Linked DNA regions of Solwaraspora sp. WMMD1047. The protein of the gene in region 1 interacts with the protein of each later gene in a pairwise test. Links are inferred from orthologs where the notes say so. Each region holds a gene or a part of one and is shown on either strand. Other genes may lie near its edges. The genes, in order: tsaE and rlmB.

Evidence for each region.
Region 2: the proteins of tsaE (region 1) and rlmB interact in binary tests that used the Escherichia coli proteins (3 or more experiments, as listed by UniProt). The link is inferred for Solwaraspora sp. WMMD1047 from one-to-one orthologs.

What each region holds. Positions count from the first base shown.
Region 1 is NZ_JARUBL010000001.1:873,952-883,281, forward strand. Bases 2,269-5,253 are described here. They hold tsaE (tRNA (adenosine(37)-N6)-threonylcarbamoyltransferase complex ATPase subunit type 1 TsaE), read left to right. Parts: upstream 2,269-3,515; coding sequence 3,516-3,992; downstream 3,993-5,253. Other genes in these bases: alr (alanine racemase), read left to right, coding at 2,269-2,357; O7627_RS04155 (alpha/beta hydrolase), read left to right, coding at 2,399-3,523; ung (uracil-DNA glycosylase), read left to right, coding at 3,989-4,675; O7627_RS04170 (helix-turn-helix transcriptional regulator), read right to left, coding at 4,709-5,253. Also shown: O7627_RS04145 (NAD(P)H-hydrate dehydratase), read left to right, coding at 1-1,139; more of alr, read left to right, coding at 1,221-2,268; more of O7627_RS04170, read right to left, coding at 5,254-5,443; tRNA (adenosine(37)-N6)-threonylcarbamoyltransferase complex dimerization subunit type 1 TsaB, read left to right, coding at 6,002-6,883; O7627_RS04180 (hypothetical protein), read left to right, coding at 6,880-7,080; rimI (ribosomal protein S18-alanine N-acetyltransferase), read left to right, coding at 7,089-7,580; tRNA (adenosine(37)-N6)-threonylcarbamoyltransferase complex transferase subunit TsaD, read left to right, coding at 7,573-8,619; O7627_RS04195 (hypothetical protein), read left to right, coding at 8,653-8,907; O7627_RS04200 (ABC transporter ATP-binding protein), read left to right, coding at 8,966-9,330. UniProt on the Escherichia coli protein: Required for the formation of a threonylcarbamoyl group on adenosine at position 37 (t(6)A37) in tRNAs that read codons beginning with adenine.
Region 2 is NZ_JARUBL010000001.1:514,655-523,999, reverse strand. The notes cover bases 1,965-4,964. They hold rlmB (23S rRNA (guanosine(2251)-2'-O)-methyltransferase RlmB), read right to left. Parts: upstream 4,032-4,964; coding sequence 2,898-4,031; downstream 1,965-2,897. Other genes in these bases: cysS (cysteine--tRNA ligase), read right to left, coding at 4,031-4,964; O7627_RS02425 (Hsp70 family protein), read right to left, coding at 1,965-2,793. In the rest of the region: more of O7627_RS02425, read right to left, coding at 1-1,964; more of cysS, read right to left, coding at 4,965-5,446; O7627_RS02410 (helix-turn-helix domain-containing protein), read left to right, coding at 5,497-6,156; O7627_RS02405 (S8 family serine peptidase), read right to left, coding at 6,242-7,927; O7627_RS02400 (HAD family hydrolase), read right to left, coding at 7,961-8,707; O7627_RS02395 (class II fumarate hydratase), read right to left, coding at 8,725-9,345. UniProt on the Escherichia coli protein: Specifically methylates the ribose of guanosine 2251 in 23S rRNA.

The DNA.
Region 1 (9,330 bases):
CCCGGGTGGACCTGGTGATGGACGGCATCGTCGGGATCGGCGGCACGGGTGGGCTGCGTGAGCCGGCCGCCCGGGTGGTCGCCGGCCTGACCGAGCTGTGCGACCGGAGCGGCGGGCGACCGCCGGTGGTGGCGGTGGACGTACCCAGCGGTGTCGAGGTGGACACCGGTGACGTGCCGGACGCGAACGGCGCCGGGCCGAGCGCGGTCACCGCCGACCTGACCGTCACCTTCGGCTGCCTCAAGCCGGCGCTGGCGGTCGGCCCGGCCGCCGCCCTGGCCGGCGAGGTGGAGCTGGTCGACATCGGTCTGCGCCCGTGGCTGCGCGGCACGCCTGCGTTGCGGGTGACCGAATGGGACGACGTGGCGAGCTGGTGGCCCCGCCCCGGCGCGGCATCCGAGAAGTACAGCCGAGGGGTGCTCGGCATCGCCACCGGCTCGGCCACCTACCCCGGGGCGGCGGTGCTGTCGGTGGGCGGCGCGGCGGCCGGCCCCGCCGGCCTGCTCCGCTATGCCGGCGGCGCCCGGGCCGAGGTGCTGCACCACCATCCGTCGGTGATCGCCACCGACCGGGCCGCCGACGCCGGCCGGGTACAGGCCTGGGTCTGCGGCTCCGGAATCGGCACCGACGACGCCGCGGCGGCCGAGCTGCGCCGGGTGCTGGCCGCGCCGGTACCGGTCGTCCTCGACGCCGACGCGCTGACCCTGCTGGTCGACGGCCGGATGGCCGAGCAGCTGCGGGGAAGGGCCGCGCCGATCGTGATCACCCCGCACGACCGGGAGTTCAACCGGCTCTGCGGAGAGCCGCCGGGCACCGACCGGGCCGCCTCCGCGCTCCGGCTGGCCGCCTGGATGAACGCGGTGGTCCTGCTCAAGGGGGACCGGACAGTGATCGCCACCCCGGACGGCCGGGTCACCGTCAACCCGACCGGTACCCCGGCCCTGGCCACCGGCGGCACCGGCGACGTGCTGGCCGGCCTGCTCGGCTCGCTGCTCGCCGCCGGCCTGGCACCGGACCGGGCGGCCGCCGCGGCGGCGTACCTGCACGGCCTGGCCGGCCGGGAGGCGGCCCGGCACGGCCCGGTGACCTCGGCCGACGTGGCGGCCGCGCTGCGCCCGGTGATCGCCCAGCTGGGCTGATCCAGGCCGGGGAGGTCGCCCGGCTGGGCTGATCGGACGGGGAGCCCGGAGGAGACGATTACCGGAAAGTAGGCTGGTCACATGTGGCAGGCCGAGGTGCGGATCGATCTCGACGCGATCCGGGAGAACGTCAGCCGGCTGCGGTCCGGCACGAGCGCCGAGCTGATGGCGGTGGTCAAGGGCGACGGTTACGGCCACGGCATGCTGCCGGTCGCCCGGGCCGCGCTGGAGGCCGGCGCGAGCTGGCTCGGTGTCTGCACCCTGGACGAGGCGCTGACCCTGCGCCGGGCCGGGATCACCGCGCCGGTGCTGGCCTGGCTGCTCGTGCCCGGCCTGCCGCTGCACGAGGGAGTCGCCGCCGGGGTCGACCTGAGTGCGGCGAGCGTGGCCCAGGTCGCCGAGATGGTGGCCGCGGGCGAGACCGCCGGCCGGCCGGCCGCCGTCCACCTGAAAATCGACACCGGGTTGTCCCGGGGCGGCGCCACTGCCGCCGACTGGCCCGAGCTGGTCGAGGCCGCCGCGAAGGCCCAGGCCGACGGACTGGTCGAGGTGGTCGGCGTGTGGAGCCATTTCGTGTACGCCGACGCGCCCGGCCACCCCACCATCGACCGCCAACTCGCCGCCTTCCAGGAGGGGGTGGCGGTGGCCGAGCGGGCCGGGCTGCGGCCCCGGCTGCGGCACCTGGCCAACTCGGCCGCCACCCTGACCCGCCCCGACACCCACTTCGACCTGGTCCGGGCGGGCATCGCCGTCTACGGGCTGTCGCCGGTGCCGGGGCAGCAGCACGGGCTGCGTCCGGCGATGACCGCGCGGGCCCGGGTGATGCTCACCAAGCGGGTGCCGGCCGGCACCGGTGTCTCGTACGGGCACACCTACACCACCGACCGGGAGACCACGCTGGCCGTGGTGCCGCTCGGCTACGCCGACGGGGTGCCCCGGCACGCCTCCGGCACCGGACCGGTCCGGCTGGCCGGCCGCACCCGCACCATCGCCGGCCGGGTCTGCATGGACCAGATCGTGCTCGACTGCGGGGACGACCCGGTCGCCGCCGGCGAGGTCGCCACCCTCTTCGGCGACGGCGCGGACGGCGGGCCGACCGCCGACGACTGGGCGGCCGCGGTGGGCACGATCAACTACGAGATCGTCACCCGGTTCGGCGGCCCCCGGGTGCCCCGGGTCTACGACGGGGAGACCCGGGACCACGGGGAGGCGGCGTGAGTTCCGCCGTGCCGCGTCCCCGCCGGCCCGCCGGCTCGGCGCTGGTCCGGCAGACCCGGTCGTGGTCGCCGACCGCCCGCGCCGCCGGCATCTTCGGCGCGGTCGCCGGGGTGGCGGCGGCCGGGGTGGCCGCCGCGCTGGCGGCGGAGCGAGCCCTGGTCCGGCACTCGAAGAAGGCGGTCGGTGATCCGTACGTCGACGAGATCTTCGGCGACCAGCCGTACGACGAGTCGTACCTGGTCGAGACGGCGGACGGCACCGACATCCACGTCGAGGTGGTGCACCCGGCCGGGCCGGCCGATTCGGCGCGGCCCACCATCGTCTTCGTGCACGGTTTCTGCCTCGACATGGGCACCTTCCACTTCCAGCGCAAGGTGCTCGCCGAGCGCGGCGCGGACCGGCTGGTCCTCTACGACCAGCCGGGGCACGGCCGGTCCGGCCGGCTGGAGTCCGGCGAGTACGAGTTGCGCGCGCTCGGCGAGACGCTGCGGGCGGTGATCGACCGGACGGTGCCGGCCGGGCCGCTGATCCTGGTCGGCCACTCGATGGGCGGGATGACCATCATGGCGCTGGCCGAGCAGTACCCGGAACTGTTCACCGACCGGGTGGCCGGGGCGGTGCTGATGGCCACCTCGGGCGGGATGCTCGGAGAGACCAAGTTCGGGCTGCCGGCGATCATCGCCCGGGCCGGCACCCCGCTGCTGCCGGTGGTCAACAGCGCCACCAAGCTTTCCGGCGGTGTGATCGACCGGGCCCGTCGGGCCTCGGCGAACCTGGCCTGGCTGTTGACCCGCCGGTACGGCTTCGGGGAGGGCAACCCCAGTCCGGCGCTGGTCTCCTATGTGGAGGAGATGAACTCGCGCACCTCCACCGAGACGGTGGCCCGCTATCTGCGTACCCTCTACACGCACGCCCGTTACCCGGCGCTGGCCGCGCTCCGGGAGACCCCGACGCTTGTCGTCGTCGGCGACCGGGACCTGATCACACCGGTCAGCCACTCCGAGGAGATCGTCCGCCGGCTGCCGGGCGCCGAGTTCGTCAAGGTGGCCAACAGTGGACATGTGGTGATGCTGGAACACGCCGACCAGGTGAACGCCGCGCTGCTCGACTTCCTGGACAGACTCACCCCGCCCTCGCCACACTCGTCGGGTGAATCCGATGCGTGAACTGTCCACGGTGGAGCAGACCCGGGACTTCGGTGAACGGTTGGCCGGCCTGCTGCGCGGCGGTGACCTGCTGGTGCTGACCGGCCCGCTGGGCGCGGGGAAGACCGCCCTGACCCAGGGGATCGGGGCCGGGCTCGGTGTGCTCGGCGCGGTCACCTCGCCCACCTTCGTGATCGCCCGGGTGCACCGCCCGGACGGGGCACGGGGCGGGCGGGTGCCGCTGGTGCACGCGGACGCGTACCGGCTGGGAGGGGCCGCCGACCCGCGGGCCGAGATCGACGACCTCGACCTGGACGCCTCGATCGAGGAGGCGGTCACCGTCGTCGAGTGGGGCGAGGGGATGGTGGAGCAGTTGGCCGACGCACACCTGCGGATCCGGATCGACCGTCGGGACGACGATACGAGAGTGGTCGAGTTGGTGCCGGTGGGCGGCGATTGGTCAGACCGGCTCGCTAGTTTCTCCGCATGACTCTCGACCTGCCCGCCCTGCTGCCCGAATCGTGGCGTGCCGTGCTGCGGCCGCACCTGGACCCGGTCGGCACCGCCGAACTCGGCGCCTTCGTGGCCGACGAGTACGCCACCCACCCGGTGTTTCCACCGGTCGAGGACCTGTTCACGGCGTATCGGCTGTGCCCGCCCGAGGACTGCCGGGTGCTGATCCTGGGCCAGGATCCGTACCACAAGGCCGGCCAGGCGCACGGGCTCAGCTTCAGCGTCCGGGACGGGGTGGCGGTGCCCCCCTCGCTGCGCAACGTCTTCAAGGAGCTGGCCGCCGACGTCGGTGTGCCGGTGGCGCGCAGCGGCGACCTGACCCGCTGGGCGCGGCAGGGAGTGCTGCTGCTCAACGCCGTGCTGACGGTCCGGCAGGCCACTCCGAACTCGCACGCCGGCAAAGGCTGGGAGGCGTTCACCGACGCGACGATCAAGGCGCTCGACGCGCGCCGCGAACGGGTGGTGTTCCTGCTCTGGGGCGGCTACGCCCGGCGCAAGCGGGAGCTGATCACCAATCCGGACCACGTCGTGCTGGAGGCCGGGCACCCCAGCCCGATGAACCCCCGCGGCTTCCTGGGCAGCCGCCCGTTCAGTGCTGCCAACAAGGCCCTCGCCGACGCCGGCCGGCCCACGGTCGACTGGGATCTCTCAACGCACTGACCCGTCCGTCCGACCCGTCCGACCGCGGGCGGGTCAGCCTGGTGCCGGGGTGGCGACCGGACGGGAGCCGGGGTCGGCCGCCAGCCGGAGGCGGTGCCGGCGTAGCAGGTCGGCGGCGACCGGGTCGGCGAGTTCGATCAGCGGCAACGGGACGACCGGATAGGTCCGGTCGCCGTGGCGGACCTGGATCGCGGCTGGGAGCTGCTCGTACATGGTGGCGGTGAGCTCGCCGACCGTGGTCCGCCACCGGTGCTCGCCCGGCTCACGGGGATCAATTGGCAGCCCGCCGAAGTCCTCCCACCGGGGATTCCAGCGGTACGCGAAGACCTCGGTGAGCCAGCCGGTGAAACGGTCGGCATCGGCCCACCGGATGGCGATGTCGGTGGCCTCGGCCGGCAGTGGCACGCCCTGCAGCACGGCGGCGGTGGCGCCGGTCAGCAGATAGGGCAGTTCGGCCAGGCGCTTCATCGCCGAGTGCAGGTCACTGGCGGCCAGGCGTTCCTCGAGAGGTTGGCTGGCCAGCCTGGCGAGTGCCGCATCAAGGTGCGCGTCCAGGGGCTCCAGGCTGATCGCGAGTTGGGTGTCCAACGCGGCGAACAGCCGCTCCAGCAGCGGCACGCTGGCTGACCGGCCGCCGCGCTCGACCCGGGCGACGGCCGCCTGGCTCACCCCGGCCAGCTCGGCGAGCTGCTGCTGGGTCAACTCGCGCAGCTCACGCTGAAATTTCAGTTTCTCGCCGAGAATGGCGAGCAGGCGACTCTCAGTCACCCACAAAATTTTGAAGTATCCGGTTGTGCGATATGCCTGAGCGTCATAATTATGACTCGGTTGTATATTGCCATCCGGTTATATTTCTTGGCTGAGAAACTTTGGTGACAAATGTCCTTTTCGTCGCGTCGGTGGCCTGGTGCGCTCCGATGAATGAGACCAGGTGGAGCTAGGGAGACCTGTGGCGGCTTCTTCGTGCATGGGCGGGACGACGGCTGAACCAGGTCTGATCGTAGGTCGGGCTTGATCGTCGGCCGGGCTTGGCCATGGGCCGGGTTGGGCCCTGGTTGGGCTTGGACGTGGGCCTGGCTGGGTCGTTAGACGTGGGCCGGGTTGAGACGTGGGCCTGGCTGGTGGTGGGTTGGGCTTGGACGTGGGTCGGGCTTGGACGTGGGTCGGGCTTGGACGTGGGTCGGGCTGGGTGGTGGCCGGGCTGCGGGAGAGGGCGGGCGGAGGCTGGGGTCCGGGCACGGGCGGGTTGCGGGGGTGCAAGCCGGGACGCCGTCCGGCCGGAAGGGTGACGGTGGGTGCGCGGGCTCGTCCGGTTAGGGTTCAGGCGTGCTCGTACTCGTGGTTGATTCGTCGACCCCGGCGGTGGCGGCCGCGCTGGCGGAGGTCACCGCCGAGGGCGTCGCGCTGCGCGCCGAACGCGGCAAGGTTGACGCCCGGGCGCACGGCGAACTTCTCGCCCCGCAGGTCGACGCGGTGCTCGCCGAACTGGGCGCGCGACCCCGCGACCTGGCGGCCATCGTCGCAGGTACCGGCCCCGGGCCCTTCACCGGGCTACGGGTCGGGCTGGTGACCGCGGCCAGCATGGGACAGGCGCTGGGCATACCGGCCTACGGGGTCTGCTCCCTTGACGCGATCGGCTGGACGGCGACGGCGGACCTGGGCGCCGCGCACCTGGGCGCCGTGGACCCGGGGGCCGTGGACCCGGGCGCCGTGGACCCGGGGGCCGTGGACCCGGGCGCCGGGGACATGGGCGCCGTGGACAGGGGCGTCCTGGACAGGGGCGGCAGAGGCTTGGGCGCCGTGGAGATGGGCGGCGGAGGCATGAGGTCTGAGGACTCGGGGGCTGGCCGGTCGGGTCCCGGGGCGGTGCTGGTGGCGACCGATGCCCGGCGGCGCGAGATCTACTGGGCGGTCTACCTGTCCAGCGGCGAGCGGATCGTCGGGCCGGAGGTCGGTGTCCCGGCCGCCGTGGGGGACCGGGCCCGGGAACTGGGCGTCGGCGCCGCGGTCGGGGAGGGCGCCCAGCGGTACGCAGAACAACTCGGGCTGCCGCTGCTGGCCGGCCCGGCGCACCCGCCGCCGTACGCGCTGGCGGTGCTGGCCGCGGACCGGATCCGAGCCGCCGCCCCGGCCGAGCCGCTGACCCCGCTCTACCTGCGCCGCCCCGACGCGGTCGCGGCGACCACCCGCAAGCCGGTGCTGCCGTGACCGAAGGTGCCGAGGCGACCGGCGGTGTTGGCGTGACCGGCGGTGCGGAGGCGACGGGCGGTGTTGGCGTGACCGGCGGTGCGGAGGCGACCGGCGGTGTTGGCGTGACTGGCGGTGCTGGCGTGACCGGTGGTGCCGAGGTGACCGGCGGTGCTGGCGTGACGGCGGTGCCATCGCGCCTGGCGGTGCTGAGGTGACCGGCGCGATCCGGCTGGCCCGGTTCCGCTGGTGGCAGATCACCGACGCGGTGCGGATCGAGGCCGACCTGTTCGGCGCGGAGCAGTGGTCCCCGGCGATGTTCTGGAACGAACTGGCCAGCGGCCACTTCTACCTGGTTGCGCAGGACCCGCAGGGCGAAGTGTTCGGCTACGCCGGACTCGCCGTGACGCCACCGGACGAGGCGTGGGTGCAGAACATCGCGGTCCGCCGCGACATGCAGCGGGCCGGTCTCGGCCGTTCGCTGCTCACCGCGCTGCTGGCCGAGGCGACCCGCCGGGGGACCCGGACCACCCTGCTGGAGGTCGCCGTGGACAACGCGCCGGCCCAGCGGCTCTACGCCAGCTACGGATTCGAGCCGGTCGGCATCCGGCGGGGCTACTACCAGCCCAGCAACACCGACGCGCTGGTGATGCGCCTGGACATGAAAGGGCCCGAGACGGTGGAGCGCGAGACGACGGGACCGGCCCGGCATGGCTGACGAACCGCTGGTGCTGGGGATCGAGACGTCCTGCGACGAGACCGGGGTCGGCATCGTCCGGGGGCACACCCTGCTCGCCGACGCGCTCGCCTCCAGCGTGGACGAGCACGCCCGGTTCGGGGGCGTGGTGCCGGAGGTGGCCAGCCGGGCGCACCTGGAGGCGATCGTACCGACCATGCGCCGGGCGCTGACCGACGCGGGCGTCACCCTCGCCGACATCGACGCGATCGCGGTCACCGCCGGCCCGGGGCTGGCCGGCGCGCTGCTGGTCGGGGTGGCCGCCGCCAAGGGCTACGCGCTCGCCGCCGAGAAGCCCGTCTACGGGGTCAACCACCTGGCGGCGCACGTCGCCGTCGACACCCTTGAACACGGGCCGCTGCCGGAGCCGGCGATCGCCATGCTGGTCTCCGGCGGGCACTCCTCCCTGCTGCTCGTCGACGACCTGGCCGCCGGGGTGACCCCGCTCGGCGCGACCATCGACGACGCGGCCGGGGAGGCGTTCGACAAGGTCGCCCGGCTGCTCGGCCTGCCGTTCCCCGGCGGACCGCCGATCGACCGGGAGGCGCGGGCCGGCGACCCGGCCGCCATCGGCTTCCCGCGCGGGTTGACCGCCCCGAAGGACCAGGCCGCGCACCGGTTCGACTTCTCCTTCTCCGGGCTCAAGACCGCCGTGGCCCGCTGGGTCGAGGCGCGGGAGCGGTCCGGTGAGCCGGTGCCGGTCGCCGACGTCGCCGCCTCCTTCCAGGAGGCGGTCTGCGACGTGCTCACCGCCAAGGCGATCGACGCCTGCCGTACCAACGGCATCTCGACGCTGGTCATCGGCGGCGGGGTGGCCGCCAACTCCCGGCTGCGGGCGCTCGCCGAGCAGCGCGCCGAGAAGCACGGCATCGAAGTCCGGGTGCCCCGGCCGAAGCTCTGCACCGACAACGGGGCGATGGTCGCCGCGCTCGGCTCCCACCTGGTCGCCGCCGGGGTGGCACCCAGCAGACTGGACCTGCCGGCCGACTCCGCGATGCCGCTGACCGTGGTCAGCGTGTAGCGTCCAGCGGCGGAGGCAAGGGAGATGAGCGACGTGATCGTGCGGATGTGGGAGGCCAAGGCGGAGCCGAAGGGGTTCGCCGAACTGATCTCCTGGGTCTGCGAGAAGGCGCTGCCGGAGATCGAGCACAACCCGCTGCACGTGTCCAGTGAGGTCTTCTCCTCAACGGACAACCGGGTCGTGGTGATCTCCAAGTGGCGCAGCAACCCGGTCAGCCTGCCCGAGCCGCCGGTGCTGCTGGTCGCCCGCCCACCCCACAGCTGGGACTTCGCCCAGGTCGACCGCTGACGGTATGTGGTAATTCGGTGGCTCCCCGCCAGGGTGAGCCCGTAGTTTCCGTACCGCTATGCGGCCGCTACCCGAGGCTGATCCCGGTAGTCCCGACCGGCGGTCGGCCACCAGGTTCCTGCTGTGGATGGCGGCCCGGATCTGGCCGGCACTCACCGCGTCGGTGCTGTTCGCCATCGTCTGGATGGTCAGCCAGGCGCTGATGCCGGCCGCGATCGGCAGAGCCATCGACGACGGACTCACCGACCGTGACCGGGACGCCCTCCTCGCCTGGGGACTCGTCCTGCTCGGCCTCGGCGCCACCCAGGCGGTCAGCGGGATCATGCGGCACCGGTTCGCGGTCTTCTGCTGGCTGTCCAGCGCGTACCGGACCATGCAGGTCTCCGTCGACCAGGCCAACCGGCTCGGCGCCACCCTGCCCAA
Region 2 (9,345 bases), 360 kb from region 1 along the record:
CCCGGCCACGCTGGCGTCGTCGGGAAAGGTCGACGGGCTCTCGGCGAAGGCCAGCAGATTGCCACCGTTGACCCGGACCGCCACCCCGTCGCGCCGCAGCAGCTCGCCACCATCCGGCCGGAAGATCGTGAAGCGGTACTCGGACATCGTGTTGGCGGTCAGCACATGGTCGCCCACCGGCATCAACACCTGCGCGTCCGGCACCGGCCGGCGCCAGCGCGCGCCCTGCTTCTCGGTGTCCACCGCCACCAACTCGGTGGTCGCCCGGTCCAAACCAACCGACTCCAGCAGGCACACCTGCCGCTTCCCGCACGGCACCAGGCCACCGACCCGCCGCCGGTCGTCCGGTGCGCGGTAGACGTTGCGCGGCTCGCCCATGCTCGCCAGGTCGTACTCGGCCAGCCAGTAACCGCCCTCGGCCAGGGCGGCGTAGAGCCGGCCCTCGTGCGCCAGCACCACGTCGTCCGGGTCCGCCACGTTGGTCCGGCTCCGCACCACCTCGCCGTCTGTGACGTCGATGACGCGGGCCGACCGGTCCGCGCCGATCTGCACTATCCGCTGGTCGTCGTCGCGGACCGGGGCCAGCGCCACGCCGGCCACGTCGCCCGGCCCACCCAGGTCGGCATCGGTGGTGACGGTGTAGACGGCGGTGTCGGTCGACTCGTACTCGCCGACCGGGGTGGGCAGCGTCCACCGCTCGTCACCGTCGCGCAGGTCCCGGCCGACCAGCCGATTGGCGGTCCGGTCGACGAAGACCAGCACCTCGTCGAAGACGCGTACCTCGTCCTCGCCGCGCATGCTCAGGCTCCACAGCCGGCGGCCGTTCGCCGGGTCGAAGGCGATCATCTCGCGCGGGGTGTCGGTGCCGATCGCATCGGCGAAGGCGAGCAGCGCCCTCGGGGTGGCACTGAGGTGGCTCCACCCCTCGGGGCTGGCGGCGGTCTGAATCCGCCACAGTTCCCGCGCCGTATCGGCCTCCACGGCGGCCACGTCCAGCCGCTGGTCGGCCAGCTCGGTGGCGACGTACGCCCGGTTGCCGAGCACGGCGGTGTAGGTGTCGGAGGGCCGCTCGGCGCCCGCCGGAACCCGGCCGATGTCGGCGAACGTCTGGAACTCGAGGTCGTCGTAGCCGCCGCGGTTCAGGTACAGCACCGCCGCCGCGACCACACCGGCCAGCGCGACCACCGCGGCGGTGGCGATCCAAACTGCCCGCCGTCGCCACCACGCACCGACCGCTCCCCGACCCGCCAACCCGTCCGCAGCCGGTCGGCCGGCCGGGCTGCCGGGCGGCGGCGCGAAGCCGGTCCGCCCACCTTCGGCCGGGTAGCCAGGCTGGCCGGCCGCCCCGGGGAAGCCGGGCTGCCCGGAGGCGGGAAAGCCGGGCTGCCCGGTTGCCGGGAAGCCATGGTGCCCGGCCGCTCCGGGGAAGCCGGACTGCGCCCCGGCCGGGAAGCCGGGCTGCCCGGGCACCGCGCCGGCGCCGGACGCGCCGCCGGAGGTCGGTGCGCCGGAAACCGGTACGGCAGAACCGGGCATACCCGAAACCGGTGCGGTGGAAGCGGGTGCGGCAGAACCCGGCGCGGTCGGGGCCGGGGCGGTGAGCGGGGTGGCGCCGCCGGACATGGCGGGCACCGGCGGCGCGGACGTCGGATGCGGCTGGCCTGGTGGCCGGACCGCCTCCGCCAGCGCGCCCTCCGCCACCGGCAGCTCCGGCTGTTCCAGGACCGTCGGGGCGACCCCCAGCTCGGCGTGGAGCATCCGGGCCACCAGCGGCACCCGGGACGAGCCGCCGACCAGGAAAAGCCCGGCGAGCTGGTGCGGCGCCAGCCGGCAGTTCGCGATCACCGTCGCGGTCTCGAAGACCGCGCGCCGCAGCAACGGGCCGGCGACCCGCTCCAACTCGTCCCTAGTCAGGTGCACGGCCTGGTCGACGCCGGGCACCGGGACCGGCGCCACGCTGGCCCGGGAGAGCATCTCCTTGGCTCCCCGGACGTCGTCCCAGAACTGCCGACGGTTGCGCCACTGGGTGGCGCCGGCCGGTTCCCGCAACTGCCGCCACACCTGGGGCGCGGCGGCGCTGATCGGGCCGGCCAGGTGCTCGACAAGAGCCGCGTCCAGGTCGAGACCGCCGAGCTCCGCGATGCCACCGGACCCGATCACGGCGAACCGGGCCCGGCCCGCACTGTCGACGCCCTCGTTGCGGACCACCGCGACGTCCAGGGTGCCGCCGCCGAAGTCGAAGACCGCCAGCGAGGCACCGACCGGCACCGGGCGGCGCAGCACGTCGGTGAAGTACCGGGCCGCGGCGACCGGCTCGGGCACCAGCACGGTCCCGGCGGCCGGCGTCGCCGCGGTGCGCACCGGCGGCCAACCGGCCCGGCTGACCGCCGCGACGAGCACGTCCCGCCGGCGGGCGCCCCAGCCGGCCGGGTAGGTCAGCACGGCGGGCGGCAGGAAGCCGACCGCCTCGACGGCGGCGCCGGCCACCGCGCGCAGCAGCGCGGCGAACAGCTCCACGGTCGGCACCTCACGGTCGCCGAGCAGCACCCCGGGCTCGTCCACCCGGCGCTTCGGGTTGGGCTCGAACCGCGCCGGATCGCCCTGGGCCAGCCGCTGGGCGTCCCGGCCGACGTGCGGCCGACCCGACCCGTCGACGAAGACCCCGGAGGGCATGATCGGCTGGCCGTCGAAGAGCAGCGCCCGGGTCCGGCCGTCCGGCCAGCTCAGCACCGCGACCGTGTTGGAGGTGCCGAGGTCGACACCGATCGCGTACCCGCCGCCCTGCCCTGCCATCTGCCGCCTACCTTCACCGGGCGAGGGGGTGCCCGGCCCTGCATGTTACGGGGGCCGCGCCGCCCGCCTCCCGCTCGACCGCAGGCCGGCGGGGGTGTACGGAGTCAGGCGGCGCGGCGGCGGGCGACCTCGGCGAGGGTGACGGCGGCGGCGACGCTGGCGTTGAGCGACTCGACCGAGGAGATCATCGGGATGCTGACCCGGAGATCGCAGGTGGCCCCGACCAGTCGGGAGAGCCCCCTGCCCTCGGAGCCGACCACCACGACCAGCGGTCCCACCGCGGCCTCCAGGTCGTACAGGTCGGTCTCGCCGTCGGCGTCCAGCCCGACCACCAGGAAGCCGGCCTCCTGGCAGGCCTTCAGCGAGCGGGTCAGGTTGACCACCTGGCTGACCGGCAGCCGGGCCGCGGCGCCGGCGCTGGTCCGCCACGCGGTGGCGGTGATGCCGGCGGCCCGCCGTTCCGGTACGAAGATGCCCTGCGCGCCGAACGCCGCCGCGGACCGGATCACCGCCCCGAGGTTGCGCGGGTCGGTGACCCCGTCGAGCGCCACCAGCAGCGGCGCGGTCTGCTCCAGCGCCGCCGTCAGCAGGTCGTCGAAGGGCTGGTACGCGAACGGCGGCACCTGCAACCCGACGCCCTGGTGCAGCACGCCACCGGTCATCCGGTCCAGCTCGGCCCGGCTGACCTCGAGGATCGCGATCCCCCGGTCGGCTGCGGTGCGGACCAGCTCGTTGACCCGGTCGTCGATGTCGATGCCCTGGGCGACGTAGAGCGCGGTGGCCGGCACCTGCGCCCGGATCGCCTCCAGCACCGGGTTGCGGCCGACCAGCAGCTCCGGCGCGTCCCGGGGCGGGGTGGACTTGCGGCCGGGTGCCACCCGCGGGCCGGACCGCGCCGGCGGCTTGCCGCCGGATCGGGTCGCGCTGACCCGGGCGGCGCCGGCCCGACCCGCCTTGCCGCCGCCACCGGCGCCCCAGGTGGTGTCCTTCGACCCGGGCTGGCCGATCTTCGGGGCGCGCCCCTCGGCCGCCGCCGCCTTGCGCTCCTTCTCCTGCTTCCAGGCGGTGCGCTGGGGCAGCTTCTCGGTGCCGGAGTAGCCCTTGTGCCAGGGTCGCTCGTCGGCCGGCAGGGTCCGTCCCCGGCCCGCCAGGCTGGACCGGTTCTTGCCGCCGGAACCGCTGGTGGCGCCCTTCTTCGGGGTGGCCCGTCGGCCCCGTCGCTGCGAGTTGCCCGGCATCAGTGCTGCTCTCCGATCGTCCAACGCGGTCCGTGCGGGGTGTCCTCGACGACCACGCCGGCGTGCTTGAGCTGGTCGCGGACCGCGTCCGCGGCGGCCCAGTCCTTGCGGCCCCGGGCCTGGGCCCGCTGTTCCAGGGCGAGCGCCACCAGCGAATCGACCACGCCGCGCAGGTCGCCGCCCTGGTCGCCGCCGCTCCACGCCGGGTCGAGCGGGTCGACGCCGAGGACGTCGAGCATCGCCCGGACCGAGCCGAGCGCGACCCGGGCCGCGGCGTCGTCGCCGTCGGTGAGCGCGGTGTTGCCGTCGCGCAGCACGTCGTGCAGCACGGCCAGCGCCGCCGACGTGTTGAGGTCGTCGTCCATCGCCGCCCCGAAGGCGGCCGGCAGCTCGCCCGGTTCGCCGGCACCGACCCGCTCCACCGCCCGCGCGACAAAGCCCTCCAACCGCCGGTACGCGACCGCGGCCTCCCGCAGCGCCTCGTCGGAGTAGTCGATGCGGGACCGGTAGTGGGCCGACACGATGTAGTAACGCAGCTCGACCGGGCGGACCCCGATCGACGCCAGGTGCGCCAGGTCGATCACGTTCCCCAGCGACTTGCTCATCTTGGCCTCGCCGAGGTTGAGCATCCCGTTGTGCACCCAGTACCTGGTGAACGGCAGGCCGGCCGCGGTGGACTGGGCCAGCTCGTTCTCGTGGTGCGGGAACATCAGGTCCAGGCCCCCGCCGTGGATGTCGAACTCGGCGCCGAGGTAGCGCCAGCCCATCGCCGAGCACTCGATGTGCCAGCCCGGCCGGCCCGGCCCCCACGGCGACGGCCAGGCCGCCTCCGCCGGCTCGTCCGGCTTGACACCCTTCCAGAGGGCGAAGTCGCGGGGGTCGCGCTTGGCCCGCTCCGGGCCGTCCGGCGCGGCCTGCATGGCGTCCGGCCGCTGCCCGGAGAGGGCGCCGTAGCCGGGCCAGGAGAGCACGTCGAAGTAGACGTCGCCGGAGTCGTCGGCGGCCGGGTAGGCGTGACCGTCCGCGATCAGCTTCCCGATCAGCTCGATGATCTCCGGAATGTGCCCGGTCGCCCGCGGCTCGTAGGTCGGCGGCAGGACGTTCAGCGCCCGGTACGCCGCCGCCAGCGCCAGCTCGTTGGCGTACGCGATGGCCCAGAACGGGCGGTCCTGCTCGATCGCCTTGGCCAGCACCTTGTCGTCGACGTCGGTGATGTTGCGGATGAAGGTGACCGCGTAGCCGGTGCGCGCCAGCCACCGCCGCAGCACGTCGTAGTTGACCCCGGAGCGCAGGTGGCCGATGTGCGGCGCGGACTGGACGGTGACGCCACACAGGTAGACCCCCACCTTGCCGGCTTCCCGGGGGACGAAGTCCCGGACCGATCGGGTGGCGGTGTCATGTAGGCGAAGCGTCACCGTACCAGGGTAGCGGTGCCGGGACCCGGCGGCCGACCGCCGGTCGTACCCTGCCAGGTGTGGAGAACGCGGCCGGACGGCCCGGCGAGACCGCGCAGACCCTGGACCGTGGGCTACGGCTGCTGCACCTGGTCGCGGAGGCGCCGGGCGGGCTGACCGTCACCGAGGCGGCCAGCCGGCTCGGTGTCGGCCGGGCGGTGGTGTACCGGCTGGTCGGCGCGCTCACCGCGCACGGGATGGTGCGCCGCGACGGCGGTGGCCGGCTACACCTGGGCGTCGGGGTGCTGCGGCTGGCCCGCCGGGCGCAGCCGTTGCTGGCCGAGGGGGCCGTGCCGACCCTGCGGCGGCTGGCCGAGCAGTCCGGGGCCACCGCGCACCTGACCGTGGCCGACGGCGGCGAGGGGGTGGCGCTGGCGGTGGTGGAGCCGAGCTGGACCGCGTTCCACGTCGCGTACCGGGCCGGGTCGCGGCATCCGCTGGAGCTCGGCGCCGCCGGCCGCGCGATCCTGGCCGGCCGGACCGGGGAACCGGGTCCGGTGGCCACCGCGGGCGAGCTGCAGCCCGGGGCGTACGGGGTGGCCGCGCCGGTGCTCGGCGTGGCCGGCCTGGAGGCGAGCGTCGGGGTGGTGGCCCTCGCCCCGCTCGCCGACCCGTCGGTGGGCGACCACGTACTGGCCGCCGCCGCCGCCATCTCGGCCACCCTCGCCTGAGCGCGGCAGCCGGCCGGATGCGGTGACGCCCGCCCGGGAGAGTTCCCGAGCGGGCGTACCGGTGGAGCTGTCGATGCGACCTGGGTCAGCGGCGCATCGGGACGGTGACGGCGGCGTAGGCGTCGACGATGCCGTGGCCGTAGAAACCGTTGAAGTTCCGTCCCCCGGCGCAGTACGCGTCGTAGGTCTCGTCCCGGCCCTCGTCCGCGTAGGACAGCAGCCGGGGCTCCGGGCAGGCGTGCTCGGCGGCGGTCCGCAGGAGCTGGCTCTCCACCTTGTCCGGCGCCAGGGTCAGCCCGCCGCGCCGGTAATCCCGGCTGCCATACTTGCTGACGATCAGGGCCGCCACTCCGGAGGCGTGCGGCGACGCCATCGAGGTGCCCTGCAGGTAGGTGTAGTAGCCGCAGACGCCGGACCGGGTGCAGTCCTTGAAGATCACCGCCTCGTTGCCGGGGGTGATGTTGCCCTCCTCGTCGACCAGCCCTTCCTCCTGCGCCACGTGCTTCGGGTAGGTCGACAGGATCATGTTGGCGTCGGTGCGGAAGCTCGGGGTGCCGAACCCGTCCCGGTACCAACCGCCCGGCGCGGCCACCGAGATCTCCTCGGTGCCGTAGTTGGAGTAGTCGGACTTCGTCTTCGACGGACCGACGGCCGAGACGCCGATGACGTGCGGCCCCTCGACCGGCAGGTCCCAGCAGCTGCTGTTGTCGATGATCCGCTCGCGCGGCGTGCCGCCGTAGTTCGGGCTGGACGAGTCCGGCCGGGGGTCGCCGAGGTCCTCGTGGTTGTTACCGAGCGAGCCGACCAGGGTGACCCCGCGCCGGTGGGCGTACTCCAGGGCGCGGTTCATGGCCCGGATGGTGGCTCGCTGGGCGGCCTGCTCCTCGGGCGAGTCGGCCGGGTTGTCCACGCAGTTGTAGAGCCACGGGTCGACGTAGAACGACATGTTGACCACGTCGAGGCCGACCTTGCCGGCGTGGACCAGCGAGTTGACCACCGAGTCGAGGAAGAAGTAGCCGGAGTCCTGGCCGCCCTTGAGCCCGACCAGGGTCACCTTCGGCGCGACGCCGGACAGGCCGAGGCCGTTGGCGGCGGCGCCGATGGTGCCGGCGACGTGGGTGCCGTGGCCGTTGTCGTCGGTGCCGACCGGGTCGAGGCAGCTCGCGACCTCACACGGCCCGTCGATCTCCTCGATGTCCGGGGCGAAGTTGCGCGACAGCGCGGCGCTGAAGTTCGGCGCCAGGTCGGGGTGGCTGGCGTCGACACCGGTGTCCAGGATGCCGACGGTGACGCCCCGCTCGCCCGGCTCGACGCGGCGGGACTTGTCCGCCCGCATCATGGTCAGGCCCCAGAGCTTCTCGTCGAGCGGGTCCATCTTCGCGCCGTGCTTCGGGCCCTTGCCGCGGCCCCGGTCGCCGGCGAGCAGGTTCTCCCGCTCGACCCGGTCGTGGCGCTGCCGGGGGGCGTACCCGATGGCTTCCTTCTCGGCGGCGCCGATCAGGGCGGTGCTGGCGGTGGCGCGGGCGGCGAAGTCGGTCCGGTCACTCACCACCTGGTACAGGCCGACGTCGTCGGTGCGTCCGACCACGGTGCCGCCGGCCGCCTCGATCGCGGCGACGGCCGTCGCGGCGGCGACACCGTCCTCGGCCACCACCGTGTATTCGGCGGCGGTGTCGGTGGGCGCGGCGGTCGCCGAGCCGGCCGGCACGGTCGCCAGAAGTGCCAGTGCGGTCGCGGTCGCGACGGCACCGGCGGTGAAGCGTCTGCTCACTCCAAGTTCCTTCCGTTGAAGGGATCGGAGTCATCACACCCGATGTTGCGACGCCGCGCCAGTGGGGGACGGAATTGACGCAGCTCGACCGGCATGACTTTCCGTAATTTCACTGAGGACATCCGGTAGCTCGGTGAGCGACTGCACCTCGGCGTCGGGGCGCAGGCCGGGCGGTCGGGGCAGCCCGGCCCGGTTGAGCCAGATCGCACGCAGTCCGGCCGCCTGGGCGCCGACCACGTCGTGGCTGGGCGAGTCGCCGACGTACACGATGGAGGCCGCCGGCACCGCGCCGACCGCCGCCCGGACGGCGGCGAAGAAGCCGGGCGCGGGCTTCTTCGGTACGCCGTCCTCGTGCGCGTACACCTCGAAGGCGAACTGACCGGCCAGGCCGACGCGGTCGGTGCGGCTGTTGCCGTTGGTGGCGTAGCCGAGCAGGTGGCGTTCGCGCAGCACGGCCAGGGCGGGCAGCGCGTCGGCGAACGGCCGGGTCAGCGCGAACCGCCGGGCGAAGAACAGCTCGGCGACCCGGTCCAGTTCGGCCCCGAGCCCGACCCGGTCCAGGGAGCGGGCCAGCGCCGCCCGCCGGATCCGCATGACCGGCTCGGCCGCCATGGCGCCGAAGACGGCACCCCAGTCGGACTCCAGGTCCGCGAGGGAAACCTCGGCCGCCGCCGGGGTCAGCCGCCGCATCTCCCCGAGTACGACCTCCAGCCCGGCCGTCACCGCCGGTCTGAGGTCGACAAGCGTCTCGTCGGCGTCGAAGACGACAGCGGTCAGCACCGCTTCAGGCTAGGCGGTCAGGGGTGGGTCATGCGGAGCACGTCGAGCGCGGTTTCGAGTTCCTCCTGGGTCAGCCGGCCCTCGTCGACGTGGCCGCGGGCCAGCACCACCTCGCGGATGGTCCGGCCGGAGGCGAGCGCCTCCTTGGCGATGGCGGCGGCCTCGTCGTAGCCGAGGTGCCGGTTCAGCGGGGTGACGATCGACGGCGAGCCTTCGGCGTACGCGAGGCAGACCTCGACGTTCGCGACCAGGCCGGCCACGCAGCGGTCGGCCAGCAGTCGGCTGCCGGCGGCCAGCAGCCGGATGGACTCCAGCAGGTTGCGGGCCAGCACCGGCAGCATCACGTTGAGTTCGAAGTCGCCCTGGGAGCCAGCGAAGCCGACCGTGGCGTCGTTGCCGACCACCTGGGCGGCGATCTGCCGGACCGCTTCGCAGACCACCGGGTTCACCTTGCCCGGCATGATCGAGGAGCCGGGTTGCAGGTCGGGCAGTTGCAGTTCGCGCAGGCCGGCGACCGGGCCGGAGCCCATCCAGCGGATGTCGTTGGCGATCTTGTAGAGGCCGATGGCGATGGTCTTGAGCTGCCCGGAGGTCTCCACCAGCGCGTCCCGGGCGCCCTGCGCCTCGAAGTGGTTGCG